Regions from separate parts of the Nesiotobacter zosterae genome, predicted to be linked through region 2. Evidence: predicted binding sites of a transcription regulator. Region 2 holds the regulator's gene; the other holds the start of a gene.
The links. Region 2 encodes LexA, which represses DNA repair genes until DNA is damaged. Its sites were predicted from a motif close to TGTTCNNNNTGTGTTCNG; they were not measured.

Region 1 (10,268 bases), on a different contig from region 2:
ATTGATGGGCTGTCGTTGGCGCTGCGCTATGAAAACGGCAAGTTGGTGCATGCGGCAACGCGCGGCGATGGCACGACCGGTGAAAATGTCACCGCCAATGCACGAACCATTGCCGACATTCCTCAGACCTTGCCTGCAGGTGTGCCTGAAATCGTGGAAGTGCGCGGTGAAGTGTACATGGCGCATGCTGATTTCGAGGCGCTCAACGCACGCATGCAGGCAAATGGCGGCAAGGTGTTTGCAAACCCGCGTAATGCCGCCGCCGGGTCACTGCGTCAGCTCAATGCAGAGATCACCAAGTCCCGGCCTTTGAAGTTTTTCGCTTATGCGTGGGGGGAGATCAGCGATCTGCCTGCCAACACCCAGATGGGAATGGTTGAGACCTTTCAGACATGGGGGTTCAAGATCAACTCGCTCATGAAGCGCTGTGTAAGTGCTGAGGAGCTGTTGGAGGTCTATCACCGCATTGAAGAAGATCGGGCGAGCCTTGGCTATGACATCGATGGCGTTGTCTACAAGGTGGACGATCTGGAACTGCAGCGCCGACTTGGGTTCATTTCGCGCTCGCCGCGATGGGCTATTGCGCACAAGTTTCCGGCGGAAAAGGCCTTCACCATCCTGCGTGAGATCGAAATCCAAGTGGGACGTACCGGCGCGTTGACGCCGGTTGCCAAGCTGGAGCCGGTCACGGTTGGCGGGGTGGTTGTCTCCAATGCCACGCTCCACAACGAGGATTACATCAAGGGCATTGGCCCCAAGGGCGAAGCACTGCGCGGGGGCAAGGATATTCGCGTTGGAGATACGGTGGTAATCCAGCGCGCCGGTGATGTCATTCCGCAGGTGCTGGATGTGGACCTCAACCGCCGTCCGGAAGACAGCACGCCTTTCATGTTTCCGGACCATTGCCCCGCTTGCGGGTCCAACGCCGACCGCGAGGTGAACCCGAAAACTGGGCGTTCGGATGCGGTGCGCCGGTGTTCCGGGGGGCTCATTTGCCCGGCCCAGGCGGTTGAAAAGCTGAAGCATTTCGTCTCCCGCAATGCCTTTGACATTGAAGGGCTGGGCGCCAAGCAAGTAGAGATGTTTTTCGAGTTCGACATGGACAAGGGCGGCGTGCGCACGCCCTCCGACATCTTCACCTTGCGCGAGCGCGACAGCAGCTCCTTGACCAAACTGCGCAGCCGCGAAGGCTGGGGTGCCGTTTCGGCTCGCAAACTGTTTGATGCCATTGATACGCGGCGGTTCATTGATTTGAACCGCTTCATCTACGCTCTTGGCATTCGTCATGTGGGCGAGGGCAATGCAAAGCTGCTGGCGCGTGCCTATGGCTCTTGGGAGGCGTTTTATGAAGCGATGAAGGCGGCAGGAGACCCCACTTCGGAAGCCTACCGTGATCTCAACGACATTGATGGCATTGGTGCCACTGTTGCGGAGGCTCTTTCGCAGTTCTTTGGCGAGGAGCACAACATTGCCGAGTTGGACCGGCTGCTGGAGCAGGTGACCCCCAAAGACGTTGTGGTGGAAGATACTTCCGGCTCTCCAGTTGCTGGAAAGACACTGGTGTTCACCGGCAGTCTGGAGCGCCTCAGCCGAGATGAGGCCAAGTCTCAGGCCGAAGCTCTGGGCGCAAAAGTTTCCGGCTCTGTCTCCAAGAAGACAGACATGGTGATTGCAGGTCCGGGGGCAGGGTCCAAGCTGAAGAAAGCACAGGAGCTGGGTATTGAGGTCATTTCAGAAGATGACTGGTTCAAACTCACTGGGGCTGACTAGGCCATTTGCCGTGTGTTGAAGGGCTGACCCTCGATAAGTCACTGGATGCATGACAATGCTCTGGAGCGTCCACAGGCAGTGATCTCCAGAGATGGATTATGTTGCTACAATGTTCTAGTTATCTGAGTTAGGAATCTTTTAACCCGCTACTCGAACCTTTGCGAAAGAGACCCATGTCAAATTCCTCCAACTGGCCGGTGCCCGATGACTCTGGTGATGTGACCCCGGCGGGATCTCATCAACCACGAGCTGGCGGCATTGCTGCGCGCGCCATGGCAGCGCGGCAACCGGCACAGGCGGCGACCTATCTGGAGGGGTTGAACTCTGAGCAGCGCCGCGCCGTTGAAACCATGGATGGTCCGGTGCTGGTGCTGGCCGGTGCAGGCACGGGCAAGACCCGCGTTCTGACAACGCGTATTGCTCATATTCTGGCAACGGGGCGGGCAACGCCTGCGCAGATACTGGCGGTGACGTTCACCAACAAGGCAGCGCGGGAGATGAAGGACCGCATTGGCCGCTATGTGGGCGACAACGTGGAAGGCATGGCCTGGCTTGGCACGTTCCACGCCATCTGCGTGAAGATCCTGCGTCGTCATGCAGAACTTGTGGGTCTGAAGTCGTCATTCTCGATTTTGGATACGGACGACCAGTTGCGGCTGATCAAGCAGATCATTCAGGCCGAAGGCTTGGACGACAAGCGTTGGACTGCCAAGACCTTCGCCGGCATGATGGACAGCTGGAAGAACCGCGGTCTCACACCGGCGCAGGTGCCCGTTGGCGAAGCGCAGAGCTTTGGAAATGGCAAGGGGCGCCACCTTTATGAGACCTATCAGGAACGTCTGTCGATCCTGAATGCTTGTGACTTTGGCGATCTGCTGCTCCACTGCATCACGATCTTCCGCGATCATCCGGATGTGCTGAAGAGCTTCCAGAACCGCTTCCGCTACATGATGGTGGACGAGTATCAAGACACCAACATTGCGCAGTACCTGTGGCTCCGTTTGCTGGCGCAGGGCAATCACAACGTCTGCTGTGTGGGCGACGATGACCAGTCCATTTATGGCTGGCGCGGCGCTGAAGTGGACAACATCCTGCGTTTCGAACATGACTTTCCCGGTGCGGCGGTAATCCGGCTGGAACGGAACTATCGCTCCACCAGCCACATTCTGGCGGCGGCTTCCCATCTGATCGCGCATAACAAGGGGCGTTTGGGCAAAACCCTGTTCACCGATGCCATGGACCCTGAGGCGGAACTGGTCTCGGTTGCGTCAGCCTGGGATTCTCAGGAGGAAGCGCGCGCCATTGGCGACGAGATCGAAACGTTGCAGACCAAGGGGCATCTTCTCAACGAGATGGCGATCCTTGTGCGTGCGTCCTTCCAGATGCGCGAATTTGAAGATCGTTTCATCACTCTGGGCCTCAACTACCGCGTCATTGGAGGTCCGCGCTTTTATGAGCGCATGGAAATCCGCGATGCGCTGGCCTACTTCCGCTGTGTGATGCAGCCAACCGATGATCTTGCGTTCGAGCGTATTGTGAACACGCCCAAGCGCGGTCTGGGTGAAGCGTCCCTGAAGCTGGTTCATGAGTATGCCCGTGCAGAACGCATTCCGCTGATGCAAGCCGCATCCGAACTGATCCATACGGAGGAGCTGCGTCCAAAGGCGCGCAAGTCCCTTGCGGATCTTCTGGCGCAGTTTGATGGCTGGCGGCTGCAGCTGGACAGCATGAGCCATACGGAGCTTGCGGAAGTTATTCTGGATGAGAGCGGTTACACGGCCATGTGGCGCGCCGACCGTTCTGCGGAAGCGCCGGGACGTCTGGACAACCTGAAAGAACTCATCCGCTCCATGGAAGAGTTTGAGAGCATGGCAGGCTTCCTAGAGCATATCTCTCTGGTCATGGACCGAGAGGGTGAGAACGAGGAAGATGCGGTGTCCATCATGACGCTGCATTCCGCCAAAGGGCTTGAGTTCGACACCGTGTTCCTTCCGGGCTGGGAGGAGGGCGTGTTCCCCAACCAGCGGGCGCTTGACGAAACCGGGCAGGCGGGTCTTGAGGAAGAGCGGCGTCTGGCCTATGTGGGCGTCACGCGTGGGCGGCAGCGGGTCAAGATCTGGTTTGCTTCCAATCGCCGCATTCATGGCTCCTGGCAGTCTTCCATTCCGTCCCGGTTCCTTGATGAACTGCCCCACGACAATGTTGAGGTTGTTGAGCAAGGCTCGACCTATGGCGGCTACGGCGCAGGTGGTGCGGGCGGCGGTTATGGCGCAAGCCGGTTTGATAACCACGATCCTTTTAAGAACACCTACTCCACGCCGGGGTGGCAGCGGGCCAAGCAAGCGCGTGCAGCAGGCACAGGTCTTGGCCGCACGCATGGCGGCACACAAACCCGCAGACAACAGCGCGCAGGCCCAAAGACCATTGAAGGAGAGCTTGTCGCCAAGTCTGTCAGTGACGGGGCTTCCGAGTTCTCAATTGGCGAGCGCATCTTCCATCTGAAGTTCGGCTATGGCCACATTTCCGCGGTTGAAGGTAACAAACTGACCGTCGATTTTGAGAAGGCAGGGCGCAAGAAGGTGCTGGACGGCTTTGTCGAGCGGACCTGAGCGCTGATCTGCTGGCCAAAACGCATGAAGCTGTGTGAGCGGACTGGCCTTTCTGCGCTGGTCCGTTTATGGCCATTTCCAACAGAACAAGTGATAGGAACGAAGAATGGCAACGATCCGTGTGCGCATTCCGCGCCCTGAGGCGGAGGCGAAGGCCCTTTCTGAGAAACTGGAATTTCTTTTTGAGGACGAGGGCTTTCCGGTCGCCGTTTTTGAAAGCTCCAGCGATGGCAGAACGTGGACAGCTGAGGTGCTGGTACTCGACAGCACAGTTGAAGACGCCACCGCCTTGACCAAGGCGCAGATCGTGCCGCTGCTGCCAGAAGGCAAACTGCCGGAAGACGCTGAAGTGGTGGAACTGCCAGAGATCAACTGGGTGGCAAAGTCACTTGAAGGCCTGAAGCCAGTACGGGCAGGGCGCTTCGTGGTGCACGGCTCTCATGACAAGGATGCGGTTTCCACACACGATATCGGGCTGGAGATTGAAGCGGCGCTGGCGTTTGGTACAGGCCATCATGGCACGACAGCTGGGTGTCTGTTGGAGCTTCAGCGCTTGTTGAAGCGTCGCCGCTACGAACGCATGCTGGATCTGGGAACAGGCACAGGCGTGTTGGCCATCGGCCTTGCAAAGCTTACCAATCAGGAAGTGCTTGCCACTGATATCGATCCGATTGCCACCAAAACCGCTCTGGAAAATGCCAAGTTGAATGGCGTTGCACCTTTGGTGAAAGGCTTCACTGCGGCTGGCGTGGATGATCGCCGCTTTGCTGAGTACGGGCCTTTTGATCTGGCTGTTGCGAACATTCTCGCCAAGCCACTTGTTCAGATGTCGGCGAAGTTCGCTCGCAACATGGCTGATCAGTCGACCTTGGTGCTATCCGGCCTGCGCGTTGAAGATGGGCCGCGTATCATCTCTGCTTACAGCCAGCAGGGCTTCCGCCTTGACCGCCGCGGTGAAATCGACGGATGGCTCACGCTGACACTCGTGCGCGGCAACTGGGCTCCATAAAAAGGCGCGACCAGTTTTCCAAGTTGTTGAAGGCGGGCTTCAGGCTCGCCTTTTTTGTTATGCGCAAGTACCGTTTTCGGGAGAATTTAGACAATAAAAAACCCCTGCTTCCTGGGAGGAAGAGTTCGGATCGGAGGAGCCGAACCCATGGAAGCAGGGGTTTGATAAGCACCGGATGCGTTGGGAGGAGCGTCATCCGGTTATTTAATATCGAATGAGTGGGAGGAATCATTCGATATTGGTGCCTGGCAAGTGGGAGGACTTGCTTCAGCGTCCGACGAACGTATGGGAGGAGTTACGTTCGACGGGAAGATCGTCGTGCCTTTCGGCAAATTTTCTTGTTTTGCTGAGGTTTCGCTCAGCTGCAGCGAAGATTCGCTGCCCTATCAGGCTTACTTGTCGCCAGCTGGCTGGTACTGGTTCTGAAGTGCGATGTACACTTCTGCCATTTCCTTGGCCTGCTGTTCGCGAGCTTTCATCATGCGTTCTACGAAACGACGGAAGAAAGATGGCTTGTCTTCACGATCATAGGCGCCCAACTCAAACTGTCCGGTGGTGACAAAAACTACCATTTGGGGCTCCTTAATATCTCTCTCGTACGTGCTTGCTGCGTTGCAGCGTTCGTTTCTTACAGCCTCTATATGGCCTATGGACGCCTCCGGAAAAAGTGTTAGTTTCGCATGTCGGTTATGCATTTGGTGCATGTCAAGCTGAAATATGTCAGCTAGGCGTCACAGAAATGCATGAAATGTTGCATTGCAATAAGCGCATGGGAGATATGCGTAATACTAATGGCTTTGGGGTTTCTATCTATAGTGTCGACGGCCAACAGAAATAAGTTGAAGGCACTTGGGGGCGGGGATAGCTTGGCGCAATGTTCCAGAATTTCGACACAGTCAATGACAAAACCCGCGGACCAGCGCGTCTTGCTGCTCTGCGTGGTGAGCTGGCCTCACAAGGCTTGGATGGGTTTCTGATTCCACGGGAGGATGCGCATCAGGGCGAGTATGTTCCTGCATCTGACTGCCGGCTGGAATGGTTGACCGGTTTTTCCGGTTCGGCCGGTGTAGCCGCGGTTGTGGGCGACAGTGCGGCAATCTTTGTCGACGGTCGTTACACCATTCAGGTGCGCGAGCAGGTGGATCTCGACGTCTTCAAGTACCGGCATCTGCATGAACAGCCGTTGGTGGAGTGGCTCTCAGGTGTGCTGAAGCCCGGCATGAAGCTGGGCTACGATCCCATGCTGCATACGGTGGCGCAGGTGCGCAAGCTCACCGATGCCTGCCATGAAGCGGGTGCGCATCTGGTTGCTGTTCAGGACAATCCGGTTGATGTGGTGTGGCAGGATCGGCCTGCAGCGCCTTTGGGCGCAGTCAATCTTCATCCGCTTGAATATGCCGGCGAGCCAGCAGCGGACAAGATTTCGCGAATTGGCAAGCTGATTTCCGACAAGAAGGCCGAGGCTGCGGTTCTCACTCAGCCAGATTCCATCGCATGGCTCTTCAACATTCGCGGTTCAGATGTGGAGCACACCCCGCTGCCGCTGTCTTTCGCGGTTGTGCCTGCTGAGGGCAAGCCGGAACTCTTCATCGATGGCCGCAAGCTCTCCAACCAAGTGCGCGATGCTCTCTCTGAGCTTACTGAGATTTCGGAGCCTTCTGCGTTGATTCCAGCACTGGAAGTGCTCGGCGCGGCAAGAAAATCCGTTTTGGTGGACTGCTCCTTGGCCGGGCAGGCGCTCTACGACGCCATTGTCAGCAAGGGTGGCAGTGTTGTTGAGGGGGCCGAACCTGTCCTGCTTCCGAAGGCCATCAAGAACCTTGCGGAAATCGAGGGCGCACGCAATGCGCACATTCGCGATGGTGTTGCCTATGCCAAGTTCCTGAGCTGGTTTGAAAAGACCGCCCCGCATGGTGAGCTGACGGAAGTGTCCGCGGCGCAGAAGCTGGAAGAATTCCGCCGTGAAACCGGGCTTTTGAAGGACATTTCCTTCGACACCATTTCCGGAGTGGGTGAGCACGGTGCGATTTGTCACTACCGGGTCAGCTATGACAGCAATCTGCCGATCAAGCTGAACTCCATCTATCTGATTGATTCCGGCGCTCAGTACGAAGACGGAACAACAGACATCACCCGCACGCTCGCCGTTGGTGCGGTGACTGAAGAGCAGTGCCGCAACTTCACTCTTGTGCTGAAGTCTCACATTGCTTTGGCAACGGCAAGGTTCCCTGTTGGTACCTGCGGCGCTCAGCTTGATACGTTGGCGCGCATTGAGCTGTGGAAGGCGGGGCTGGATTTTGATCATGGCACCGGCCACGGCGTGGGCTCTTATCTGGGCGTACACGAAGGCCCAGCACGGATCGCCAAGAATAACAATCAGGTGAAGCTGGAGCCAGGTATGATCCTCTCCAACGAGCCGGGTTACTACAAGGACGGCGAGTATGGCATCCGCATCGAAAATCTAGAGCTGGTTACACCGGCACAGGATATCGATGGCGGGGATCGACCCATGCTTGGCTTCCAGTCTCTGACCCTTGCGCCGATTGATCTTCGGCTTGTTGATCAGTCCTTGCTGACCAAGGCCGAGCTTCAGTGGCTCAACGCCTACCACCAGCGCGTGTTCGACACGCTGAACCCGCTGTTGGATGCAGAAACCAGCGCTTGGCTGAAGGAAGCTACCCGTCAGATTTGACGGGACAGAGCCTCCAAGATTTACGGTCTTTTTACGAGCACACTTTTCACTTAGCCTACCTATGATTGGTGGGAGGTGTGCTCGTGAAGGCCCTTGATCTATTCCGATATCCGCTGTGGCTGGCAGACCTTCTGGCTGGCGGAAAGTCTTTCAAAAACAATGGTATCATCGGCAGTGAGTGGCTCAATCAACGGGGGCTGCATGTCAAGCGCATGGCCTTTGCCGAGCGTATGGCGGACCTGCGCCGAGCGCGACTCAACCGCTTTCTGGATGCAGAGGATCGGGAGTTTTTCGCCACAAACGGATACGTGCTGAAACACAATGCGCTGCCAACACTGACCTTCAAGCGCCTTTTGGAAGAGCTGGAGACAACCACTTTCAGGGCTTGGGAGATGAAGCAGGGTGGTACGGTCACCCGCTTCACACCGCTTCCTCCCAAAGTGCTTGCGGGCCTTCCTGCTTTGAGTGACGCTGTGAACCTGCCTGCTTTTCAGGGTGGCTTGCGCTACTGCGCCAGTGTTGACGGAGACCCCATCGTGTTCATGCACACGGTGTTGACCGATCCAGCGGACGACAAACGGGATCCCCAGACCTTCTTTCATTCCGACACATTCCAGCCCACGGCCAAGGCTTGGCTGTTCTTAAAGGACGTGGAGCCGGAGGACGGGCCGTTCAATTACGTGCCGGGATCGCATCGCCTTACACGGGCGCGGCGGGACTGGGAGTTTCGTCAGAGCCTAAGCGCTGCCAAACACAAGAATGGGCATCATGCGGCCGGATCTTTCCGCATCACTGAGGCCGACCTTGAGGAGATGGGGCTGCCTGCCCCCATAGCGATGAACGTTCCGGCCAACACGCTGGTGGTTGCTGACACGCACGGGTTTCATGCCCGTGGCCGCAGTTCCCGTCCGGCGCTCAGGCTTGGGCTCTATGGCTCTTTGCGCAAGTCGGCCTTCATGCCCTTTAGCCCGCCGGACCCTTTGTTGCTTCCGGGTCTTCGCGGGCGTCAGGCGGAATTCTATGTCGCTCTGCAGAGCATGAGCGCCAAGATGAAGGGCAAGAAGCCTGCCTTGATCGATGTGGGGGAACTCAAGGTCACGGCCCCCGCCGTTCGGTGAGGGTGGGCGGCGCTTGGGGTGTGCTAGATAACTTGGCGGAGGAAGGCGACACAGATCACGCCAACGCAGATGGAAGGCAGAAGCGGCGCACGCATGGCCACGACAGCTGTAAGAGCAGCGGAGATGGTTTCGGCGGGCCCAGTCATGAACGCAACAGGTGCTATGATGGACATGAAGATGGCCGGAGGTACGGCTTTTAGCGCTTCTTCCATGCGTCCGCTCAAGGTGACATAGCGCAGAACGTAGACACCGGCGATGCGGGTTACGTAGGTCGACAGTCCCATCAGGAAGATGGTCCAGAGGGACATCACGTCGGTTGCAAACAGCTCCTCCATCATGATAGGCCCTCTGGTGTCCTGCGATTTTCCACGTTGTCAGGCCGGGCCAGCAAGGCTGCGGTGGCCATTCCTGCCGCCGCGCCAGCCATGATGTACCATGCGCCGGGGATGGTGGCGTGTACCAGAGCCGCGGTGAGGCCGCTTGCGGCAAGAACCGCGCCGGTGTGGATGCCGTTCCAGAAGCTCATCACGAGACAGATGAACAGGGCTGTAAACGCAAAGTCGAGGCCGATAGAGGCCGGGTCGGTGAATGCGGAGCCCAAGAACGCGCCCACAAAACTGCTGAGCACCCACATGAGATAGAACGGCACCACCAGTCCCATGTAGAAGGAAAAGGTGAGACCGTGTTTGAGGGCGCGCTTTTCGGAAAGTGCCCAAACTTCGTCCGCGAGAAAGAAAAACGCCACGAAGCGCTGGGGGGCACTGAATTGGGCCGTGTTCGGAGTGAGTGACGTACTCATGAGCACATGGCGCAAGTTGACGAGAAGAGTCGACAAAGCGATGGTCAGCCAAGGGAGCGGCTCTGCCCACATGTCCAGCGCCACAAACTGAGAGCCGCCAGCAAACACCAGTGCGCTTTGCAGCATGATCTCGAAAGGCGACAGGCCTTTCTGCGCTGCCAAGGTGCCAAACAGCACGCCAATGGGACCGGCCACCAGCAGCAGCGGGGCGATGGTCTTCATACCTGCAAGGTAGTCGTCACGGGCTGGGCTTGACGGCTTGGCAATGGCG
Region 2 (10,268 bases):
ACGGGCGGCAAGTCGGGCGATTACCTGGCAGCAGAGGAGAAAAGCGCATCATGAGCCTCATCGCTGTCGAAGAAGCCCTCGCCCGCCTTTTGCAAGGTATCGACCCCGTTGCGGTTGAAAGCGTTGCCCTTGCAAGCGCAGGGGAACGCATTCTGGCCGAAGACGTGCATGCAACCCGCACCCAGCCGCCATTTTCCGCTTCCGCTATGGATGGGTATGCGGTTGTCAGCAGCGACACAATGAGCCCCGACAAGCCCCTGACTGTGATTGGCGAAGTCGCCGCTGGTTCCTCCTACCAAGGCACCTTGCAGCCGGGCCAAGCATTGCGCATCTTCACCGGTGCGCCGGTGCCTGACGGTGCCACCGCCATTCTCATTCAGGAAAACGCGCGCCGTGAAGGCGATCAGCTGTTTGCCCTGGAACCAACAAGAGAAGGCCAGTTCATTCGCCCAGCAGGCCTTGATTTCAAGCAGGGCGACGCGCTCCTCACCGCCGGAACCAAGCTGGATTTCCGCGCCCTGTCATTAGCCGGAGCCATGAACCACGCCGCCCTTCCCGTCCGCAGCCGCCCACTGGTTGCCATTCTTGCAAACGGCGATGAACTGGTCGAACCTGGCGAGACACCCGGCCCAAACCAGATCATTGCCTCAAACCAAGTGGGCATAGCAGAACTGGTGCGACGATGCGGCGGGCAGCCGCTCATGCTTGGCATTGCCCCGGATGACAGCGCCGACATAGGCAGCCGGGTCGCTCGCGCCATCAAGGAAAAGGCAGATGTGCTGGTCACCCTTGGCGGCGCGTCCGTTGGCGACCATGACCTCATTCAGAGCACTCTTGGGTCAGCGGGTATGGATCTTCAGTTCTGGCGCATTGCCATGCGTCCGGGCAAGCCACTGATGGCCGGCAGCATTGGCCCAATGAGGGTGCTCGGCCTTCCGGGAAACCCAGTTTCCAGCCTTGTGTGCGGCCTCCTGTTCCTGAAGCCGCTCATTGAGGCGCTACTGGCTCAAACCGCCCCAGCTCACAAGGCCGAACAGACACTGCCCCTCGGCGCACCTCTCAAGCCCAATGACATGCGACAGGACTATCTGCGCGCAAGGATCGAGGTCGACAATCAGGGCAACAAGAAGCTGGTGGCCTATGAGCGGCAGGATTCGTTCATGCTCTCTCTTCTTAGCGCATCCGACGCACTCATCGTGCGTCCACCCCATGCACCTGCTGCGGAGATTGGTGAGCAGGTACCTTACTTGCTGTTTTGAGGAATCATGGTTCTTTACGCCTAAATCAGGCCCAAAACCTATTGTTTTTGGGGGTAATAATCCGTCTTTAACGGTTGCAGAACACAATAGGAACAGGTAGTGTAGTGTTCGCGTTTTGTACCGAATTCACACTTATCTGGGCACCACGACGGGGAAGCTGCCAATGCTGACGAAAAAGCAACATGAACTGCTCATGTTCATCCATACGCGATTGCAGGAAGCAGGCGTTCCCCCTTCTTTTGACGAGATGAAGGACGCGCTGGAGCTTCGCTCAAAATCGGGCATCCATCGCCTCATCACCGCACTGGAGGAGCGTGGGTTCATTCGCCGGCTGCCCAACAGGGCGCGAGCGCTTGAAGTGATCAAACTGCCTGAGACCAGCGGCTATGCCTTAGGCGCGCAGCCCCGCTCCAAGGGCTTTGCCCCCGAGGTGATTGAAGGGTCTCTTGGCAAGAACACTGAGGAGAAGGCTCCACAAGCCGCCACACCAGTTCCTGCCGTTTCTTCCCCATCTGCTGCAACTGCGGGCGCCATGGTAGATGTGCCGGTTATGGGCCGCATTGCCGCTGGTGTACCAATTGAAGCGATTCAGACCCACAGTCATACCATCACCATGCCCGCAGACATGCTCGGCCGGGGTGATCACTATGCCCTTGAAGTGCGCGGTGATTCCATGATTGAGGTCGGGATTCTGGACGGTGACACCGTACTCATCAAACGCGGCGATACGGCCGAAACCGGCGATATCGTTGTCGCGCTTGTTGACGATGAAGAAGCCACGTTGAAGCGTCTGCGTAAAAAGGGCGGCACGATTGCACTGGAAGCTGCAAACCCTGCCTATGAGACCCGCATTTTCGGCCCCGACCGTGTGCGCATTCAGGGCAAGCTTGTCTCCCTATTCCGCAGCTACTAAGCCGCGCGCCCAGTTTTCAACGGCGGGCTGGAAGGCCCGTCGGTACGTTCCATAGGCCGCAACAACCCGCGCAATTTTCAAGCCATCTGGAGTGGGTTTCAGCCATATCGCATGGCTTCCTCGCTCAGTCAGCTGAGCTACATCCAGAACCAGCGGGGCGCGGCAATCCTCAGGAGCCTGCAATTGCGTCACCACCACATCTGCAAGGGCACAGTCTCTGGATAGCCCAGAAAGCTCCTTGGTCACTGCAATACGTATGAACTGGCCCTTGCCTGCGCCTTGATCAGGTGGCTTTTCAAGCCCGGCAATATAAACGCACCCAACTGCATCACAGGTACGGTCATCCCGTAGCGCCCGGTGATCTGAAAAGCTCCGTTTTTCGACCCCGAAGGCCTGCAGGAAGGAAGACGCAACAAATCCTTCCCGAGTTGCAGATACCCTAGGTTCTCCATTTACATTGAAGAATGCAATGGTTCGGCCATTGTCCGAGATCAAGAGATGTGGTGGTTCATAGGCGGCAAAAGCGACCGCTGACAAGCTGAGCGGCAGCAAAAAAAGCAGCTTGAACCTTCCCGGCAGCAGAGCAAACACAAGCACGGAACCCACCATCAAAAACGTGCCCAGCCAGCTCACCAAGCCGATAACGCCCATGTCGCCGGAAAGTTCGTGGACCCAATGGGCCACCTGCAAGATGAGATTGAGGCTCATCCCCATGCCCCAGAAAAACGGCGCTTCCGCACCAAGTGGCATAAACATCAAGCCCAAGATACCAAGAGGCATGGCAACGAAGCTGAAGACCGGCATGGCCAGCAAGTTGGCCACAAGCCCATAGGGCGCAATTTTCTGGAAATGGAATGCCGCGATTGGCCCGATGGCGAACTCGGCAATCAGTGAGGTCGCCCCGCAGGCCAGAAGCCACAGAACAGGCCCCCGTACCAAGGCACCCATTCGGGATTGGCGCTTGCCGCGCCGTTGGTTGCGCCCAACCTCTCGCCAAGCGCCATAGACGGCGATCAGCGCAGCAACTGCAGCAAAAGACATCTGAAAGCCCGGCTGCAACAGGTTTCCAGGTGCAATCATCAAGACAATCAGCGCAGCAAATCCGAGCGTTCTTAGGCTCAGCCCTCTCCGCCCCAGCAAGCTGGCCACAATCACGATGAGAACCATGATGTAGGCCCGCTGAGTGGCCACTGAAGCTCCGGAGAGGACAAGATAAAAACTGGCAAACCCCAATGCGCCAAACGCCGCAATGTGTGATATCTGGCCGGACAAGGCAACGCGGGAAAAAAACGCCAATCCATGCCGAATGGCAAAATATACAAGTGCGCTCACCAAGCTCATGTGCAGCCCGGAAATGGCAAGCAAGTGCGCAAGGCCCGCCATTCGCAGCGCCTCGCGATCTTCCTCTGGCAAGAAACCTCTATCGCCAACCAAAAGGGCAACAGCAAGCCCCCCCTCAGCGCTTGGCCCTAAGTGGTGGAGGATGCGATCTGCAACACCCTGCCGCAACACGGGCACACCATTAAAACCCGAAGAAGGCGCATTGGCAGAAACAACCGTGACTTTCGACAGCGCATACCCGGAGGTCTGCAGCCCCTTGAAAAAGGCATTCCACGCGTAATCGTAGCCGCCGGGATACACCGCGCCAGAGAGCGGCATCAGCCGTGCCCGCAACTCAACCACATCCCCATGGGCAAGGTCAGGCACCGCGCCACGCACAGATATCCGTCCCCACCGTGGCATTTCATCTGGGGACAGGTTTGACACCTCCAGGAACTGGAGGGTCAGCCGTGTTCGCCCATCCTCGACTTTCTCGACCTCGCCAACGTGCGCTGTAACCTTTGCTGTGATTTGTCGGTCAAGCTGAGGCCCAACGAGGTACGCGACGTGAAGCTGCGAGGCACTAACACCTGCAAAAAAGATCAATACCATTCCAGAGACAAGCCCCGTCCGCCGGGCCCGGCGTTCATTAACGAATGCCGCTCCTGCCCCCAAACAGCACAGGATGAGCGCCCAGAGCTGGGGATCAAAAGGAATTGAAAAGTAGAACCAGATCCCAGCCGCGAAAAAAGTAGCGGCCCACAACGGTGCAACACCGCGCTGCAAGTCTTCATGAAGCGCCTTGGCAAACGCCGCAGCCCCCCAGTAACGCGGCGCAAAATAGCCCCGCCAGTTCCGCCCCTTCGCCGAGCCTGGTCTCTTTTTTTGTCCAAGCCCTTCCAGTTCAGTGTCTAGCCTGAAAGCCACGGCAAAGCGGCCGGCAGAGGCACTACGCCTCCCGGACTGCTCAGCAACATTTGAGGCGTCGTACACTTCCCTGTCAGTGTTCACCGTCAATCCGCGTCTAACTGGAATACAGCCCTTGGGTGCTCGGACACGGTATGGTACACAGCGCGCAACACTGCGGCTCCCGCCGCATTTGCTTGGCTAAACTCGAGAGACTGAAAAATCACAAAATGACTGAGAGCATCGTCACGCGTTTTGCGCCCTCTCCAACGGGATACCTCCACATTGGCGGCGCCCGCACCGCTTTGTTTAACTGGCTCTATGCGAAGGGCCACGGTGGCAAGATGCTGCTGCGCATCGAAGACACCGACCGCGCACGCTCGACGGATGAAGCCGTCAACGCCCTGCTCGACGGTCTCAGCTGGATGGGCATCGACTGGGAAGGAGATCCGATCTCCCAGTTCGCACGAGCAGACCGCCACCGGGAAGTTGCCGAACAGATGGTAGCAGAAGGCAAGGCTTATTACTGCTATGCCACGCAAGAAGAGCTGACGGAGATGCGCGAAAAAGCGCGCGCAGAAGGCCGCCCGCCGCGGTATGACGGCCGCTGGCGTGACCGTGACCCTTCCGAAGCTCCTGAAGGAGTGGCTCCTGCTGTTCGTCTCAAGGCCCCTCTGGATGGCGAAACCATCATCAACGACAAGGTCCAGGGAACCATTTCCTTCCCAAACAAGGATCTGGATGATCTGGTTCTGCTCCGCTCCGACGGCACACCGACTTATATGCTGGCTGTGGTGGTTGACGATCATGACATGGGCGTCACCCACATCGTGCGCGGCGATGACCATCTCACCAACGCCGCCCGGCAAGCATTGATTTACAGCGCAATGGGCTGGGACGTGCCGGTGATGGCGCATATCCCGCTGATCCATGGCCCAGATGGTGCAAAGCTGTCCAAGCGCCACGGCGCACTGGGCGCTGAGGCCTACCGCGCCATGGGCTACCTTCCTGCGGCCATGCGCAACTATCTGGCCCGCCTTGGGTGGAGTCATGGGGATGAAGAAATCTTCTCCACCGATCAGATGATCGAGTGGTTTGATTTTGATGCCATCGGCAAGTCCCCATCCCGCTTTGACTTCCAGAAGCTGGAAAATCTGAACGGGCACTACATGCGCTCCACAGAAGACGCAGAGCTTCTTGAAGCCTTCAAGATCTATCTGGCTGCAATCGAAGATGGGCAGGAAGTTTTGAACTGGCTCTCCCAGAGCGGCAACGAGGGCAAGTTCCTCGCAGCCCTTCCTGGACTGAAGGAACGCGCCAAAACCTTGGTGGAACTGCACCAGTCTGCGCGCTACCTGTGGGTTCAGCGTCCGCTGGATCTGGATGAGAAGGCAGAAAAGCTCCTGTCTGACGATGCCCGCGCGCTGCTCGGCCGTCTGGCACCGAAGCTTGATGAGCTGGAAACCTTCACCGCAGAAACGACCGATGCTGTGGTTCGCGAATTTGCAGAGGCCGAAGAGCTGAAACTTGGCAAGGTCGCTCAGCCATTGCGCGCAGCACTGACTGGTCGTGGCACCTCTCCCGGAATTTTTGATGTTCTGGAAGTGCTCGGAAAGACAGAATCTGTCGCACGAATTCGTGATGTAGCTCACTAATTGACGGAAAAATGGGGGAACTACTGACGCACTTTTCCCAGAGTCGCTGCGGTAGTTTCCCTATTAGTACAAAAGCCATAGCTACCAGTGCTTGCGGGAAAACCCTAAATGCGATAGCAACTCCACGACAACACTCCTCCGGCGTTGGCATCAGATGCTGAAATGTATCCCTGTGTATACAAGTTCAGGGCATAAGAAGACGGGGGACCTTAACAAAGGGGGTTGCCTATATGAGCGACAAAACTGCAAAGCTGACTATCGGAAGCGATTCCTGGGACCTTAACGTCCGCGAAGGTTCAGTTGGCCCAGACGTCATCGACATTGGCGCGCTATATAAAGAGACTGGCTGCTTTACCTACGACCCCGGTTTCACCTCAACCGCATCTTGTGAATCCAAAATCACATACATCGACGGCGATCAGGGCACGCTGCTATACCGTGGCTATCCTATTGAACAGCTGGCCGAGCATGGCGACTTTTTGGAGAGCTGCTATCTGCTGCTTTACGGAGAGCTGCCAACCCGTGCGCAGAAAGACGACTTTGTTCACCGTGTGACCTACCACACCATGGTGCATGAACAGATGGGCCGCTTCTACTCCGGTTTCCGCCGCGATGCGCACCCAATGGCTGTGATGACAGGTATCGTGGGCGCCATGTCTGCGTTCTACCATGACTCAACCGACATCACCGATCCGCATCAGCGCATGGTTGCATCCCTGCGCATGGTTGCGAAGATGCCGACCATCGCCGCAATGGCGTTCAAGTACCACATTGGTCAGCCATTCGTTTATCCACGCAACGATCTGGACTACGCCTCCAACTTCCTGCACATGTGCTTTGCCGTGCCGTGTGAAGACTACAAGGTGAACCCGGTTCTGGCCCGTGCGATGGACCGCATCTTCATTCTGCATGCTGACCACGAGCAGAACGCGTCCACTTCGACGGTTCGCCTCGCTGGCTCTTCCGGCGCAAACCCATTTGCCTGTATCGCGGCAGGTATCGCCTGTCTTTGGGGCCCTGCCCACGGCGGCGCAAACGAAGCTGCGCTCAACATGCTTTCCGAGATCGGTTCCGTAGACCGCATTCCAGAGTTCATCGCCCGCGCAAAAGACAAGGACGATCCGTTCCGTCTGATGGGCTTCGGTCACCGCGTCTACAAGAACTACGATCCGCGCGCGCGCATCATGCAAAAGACCACACATGAAGTGCTGGCAGAACTGGGGCATCAGGACGATCCGCTTCTGCAGGTCGCAATGGAACTGGAAAAGATCGCTCTGTCCGACGAGTACTTCATCGAGAAGAAGCTCTACCCGAACATCGATTTCTACTCCGGCATCACACTTCGTGCTCTTGGCTTCCCAACCACCATGTTCACTGTGCTGTTCGCTCTTGCCCGTACTGTCGGCTGGATCGCTCAGTGGAAGGAAATGGTGGAGGATCCATCCCAGCGCATCGGTCGCCCACGTCAGCTCTACACTGGCGCAAGCTCCCGCGACTACATGCCAATCGACCAGCGCCGCTAAACGCTTGGTACACGAACAACATCAAAAGAGGGCTCCGGCCCTCTTTTTTATTGGGGAGTGCCCTCGCCTTGCTCAACAAGAACGCGGAGCCAAACAAAAACGCGGGGCCCATAAAGACCCCGCGCGGCGATACCGAGTAAAGCACCTGACACCTTAACGCGCGTGTCGCTTCTCAGCGATTTTCAAGACAATATCCGCCGCAATGCCTGCCTGACTTTCTCCACCCGGAAGACGCATGACGCGGTCGAGCTGACTGAACGCCTCCACTTGAAGGTTTCTCGCAACCCCCTCATCGAGCAGAGAAATCACCTTCTGGGCCAAAGCCTCGCCGTTGGCTTCGTCATCGAGATATTCTGGAACGACTTTGCTCCCCAGCACGAGATTCGGCAGCACCATGCTGTCTACCGAGGCTATGGGAATAAACCGATGAATGTCCTTCAAACGGCGGAAGAACCAATCCAGCTTGTAGGCAACCACCATGGGAACGCCGGAGATCGCCAGCTCAAGGGAGACCGTACCGCTCGCTGCCAAAGCCACATGAGCTTTTCGAAAGGCCGCAAACTTTTCCGCCTCGCCCACAACGATTTCTGGCTTTACGCTCCACCCCTCAACACCTGCTGTAATGCGGTCAAGTTGGTGGGGCACAGCAGGCAAAATGAACTTGGTTGCCGGATGGGCCAGCGCCACCCGCTCGACTGCCTCTCCAAACGGCTCCAGCAGGCGTGAGACCTCGCTGCCGCGGCTTCCGGGCAGAACCAGCACGGTACGCGCGTCCTCGCTCAGCGGCGCTCGCTCGCCCTCAGAAGGCCTGAGATCCTCCAGGCGCTCAATCAGCGGATGCCCTACATAGGTGGTCTCTGGTCCCCCAAGGCGTTTGTGAGCATCAGGCTCAAATGGCAACAGCGCAAGAAGGTGGTCTACATAGGCTGCCATCTTCTTCGCCCGGCCAGGCCGCCACGCCCACACAGAAGGAGAAACATAGTCCACCACCGGAATGTGGGGCGCCTTTTTCCGCACCCGCTTTGCAACATTGTGCGTGAAGTCTGGACTGTCGATGATCAGGAGAATGTCCGGGTTCTTGGCAACCACATCATCCACCGTCTGGTAGACCCGACGTACAATGCTGGGAAGCCGAGCCAGAACGGCCGACAAACCCATCACCGCAATCTCGTGAAGCGGAAACAGTGAGGTCAAACCTTCGCGCTCAAGCCGTTCGCCGCCCACACCGTGTAGCACGACGGGAACGCTTGACAGCCCGCGAAGTGCCTTCACCAGCTCAGCGCCCAATTGATCGCCGGACTCTTCACCAACCACGACATAAAGCGAGAGCGGTTTTTCCTGCTTCATCTGGATGCCTCCCGGCCTCGGTCAATACCGAAAAGAAAGATGCCAAGTTCCTTGCAAAGCGCCAGCGTTTCCTCAAGGTCGGCAATCAGCACATGCTCGGCCTCCACCGCCACGCCCTTGAGCTGCGCCTTGTGCGCGCCGCGAATTGTCTGTGGTCCCACGGTTGGAAGGTCGACCCGTAAATCCTGCTGCGGCTTGGAGCACTTGACCAGCACACCCGCAGCGCCTTTGGCCCGCACGCGTCCATTTTCCCGAAGCTCTGCGCATCGGACAAGCATGGCATCTGTTCCCTCAGCCCCCTCAAGGGCCACGACCCGGCTGCCAACGGCAACAGCCCCCTGGCCGATATCCAACCCGCCAAGTGCGTTTACCGCTTCCAGACAAAGAGAGATGGATGAAAGGTCGCCTTCGTCCGGCGTTGGGCCAGCCATGAGGCCGGGCTTTGCCAGCAGCTCTGGCGCCAACTCATGGGCTCCAACCACTTTAAGACCCTCCCCTTCAAAGATACCCATCACCTTCACCAGAAGGCTGTCATCACCGCCCACAAGAGCGGCAAGGATGCGCGGCAACCGCCGCATGGTTCCAAGATCACCAATGATAGAAGTAAAGTCCGGCCGGCGTGTGACTGATCCAATCAAAATCACTTCTTCCGCACCAGCGCGTTTGATCGTGTCGAACAGCTTGCCAATCTGCCCCCACCCCAGCTCGACCGGTTGGAACGCAGAAAGGGAGGCATCCGCCTCCCCTTTGATGGCAATTGTCACCACTTCCCGTCCGCTGTTTTTTGCAGAGCGAATAACCTGCTCAGGCAGACGCCCGCCACCTGCAACAACAGCAATAGGCCTTTGTGCTGTCATGGCAACAAGTTACCCCTCAGCACCCTTTCGCGGCGTGCAGAAACGGCGTTCGCCTTCCACCAACAGGAACTCGGTCATTTGCTGGACACCTTCGCGGTCCGCATAGGCATCACGGGCCTTTTGTGCCCGCTCTCGAAGCGTGCCTTCACTACCTTCAAAGACTTCCTTGTAGGCATGACGCAGCGCATGGATTTCATCCCGGCTGAAATTGCGGCGTTTCAGACCAATCAGGTTCAGCCCGTGAAGACGAGCACGGTCACCAATCACGGAGCCGAAAGGAATAACGTCGAATTCAACACCAGTCAGACCGCCCACAATGGCGTGGGACCCAATGCGGCACCACTGCCGCACCGCAGAGAGCCCGCCAAAAATCACGAAATCTTCTACTTCCACATGCCCTGCGAGTGTCGCGTTGTTGGCAAGGATAACACTGTTACCCACCATGCAATCATGCCCCACATGCGTGCTCGCCATGAACAGACAGTGGT

Region 1: a site for LexA is predicted at 1,870-1,887, ahead of Q3Y58_RS10765 (ATP-dependent helicase). Genes of this name have one in related genera too.

What each region holds. Positions count from the first base shown of each region.
Region 1 is NZ_JAWXVZ010000006.1:179,013-189,280, forward strand. It holds gene ligA (NAD-dependent DNA ligase LigA) at 1-1,770, shown strand, start outside; gene Q3Y58_RS10765 (ATP-dependent helicase) at 1,944-4,379, shown strand; gene Q3Y58_RS10770 (50S ribosomal protein L11 methyltransferase) at 4,486-5,388, shown strand; gene Q3Y58_RS10775 (hypothetical protein) at 5,781-5,960, opposite strand; gene Q3Y58_RS10780 (aminopeptidase P family protein) at 6,263-8,080, shown strand; gene Q3Y58_RS10785 (phytanoyl-CoA dioxygenase family protein) at 8,164-9,198, shown strand; gene Q3Y58_RS10790 (AzlD family protein) at 9,222-9,536, opposite strand; gene Q3Y58_RS10795 (AzlC family ABC transporter permease) at 9,533-10,268, opposite strand, start outside.
Region 2 is NZ_JAWXVZ010000002.1:261,033-271,300, reverse strand. It holds gene moaC (cyclic pyranopterin monophosphate synthase MoaC) at 1-54, shown strand, start outside; gene Q3Y58_RS04170 (molybdopterin molybdotransferase MoeA) at 51-1,259, shown strand; gene lexA (transcriptional repressor LexA) at 1,423-2,172, shown strand; gene Q3Y58_RS04160 (ComEC/Rec2 family competence protein) at 2,155-4,503, opposite strand; gene gltX (glutamate--tRNA ligase) at 4,629-6,053, shown strand; gene gltA (citrate synthase) at 6,284-7,576, shown strand; gene lpxB (lipid-A-disaccharide synthase) at 7,730-8,923, opposite strand; gene Q3Y58_RS04140 (LpxI family protein) at 8,920-9,780, opposite strand; gene lpxA (acyl-ACP--UDP-N-acetylglucosamine O-acyltransferase) at 9,790-10,268, opposite strand, start outside.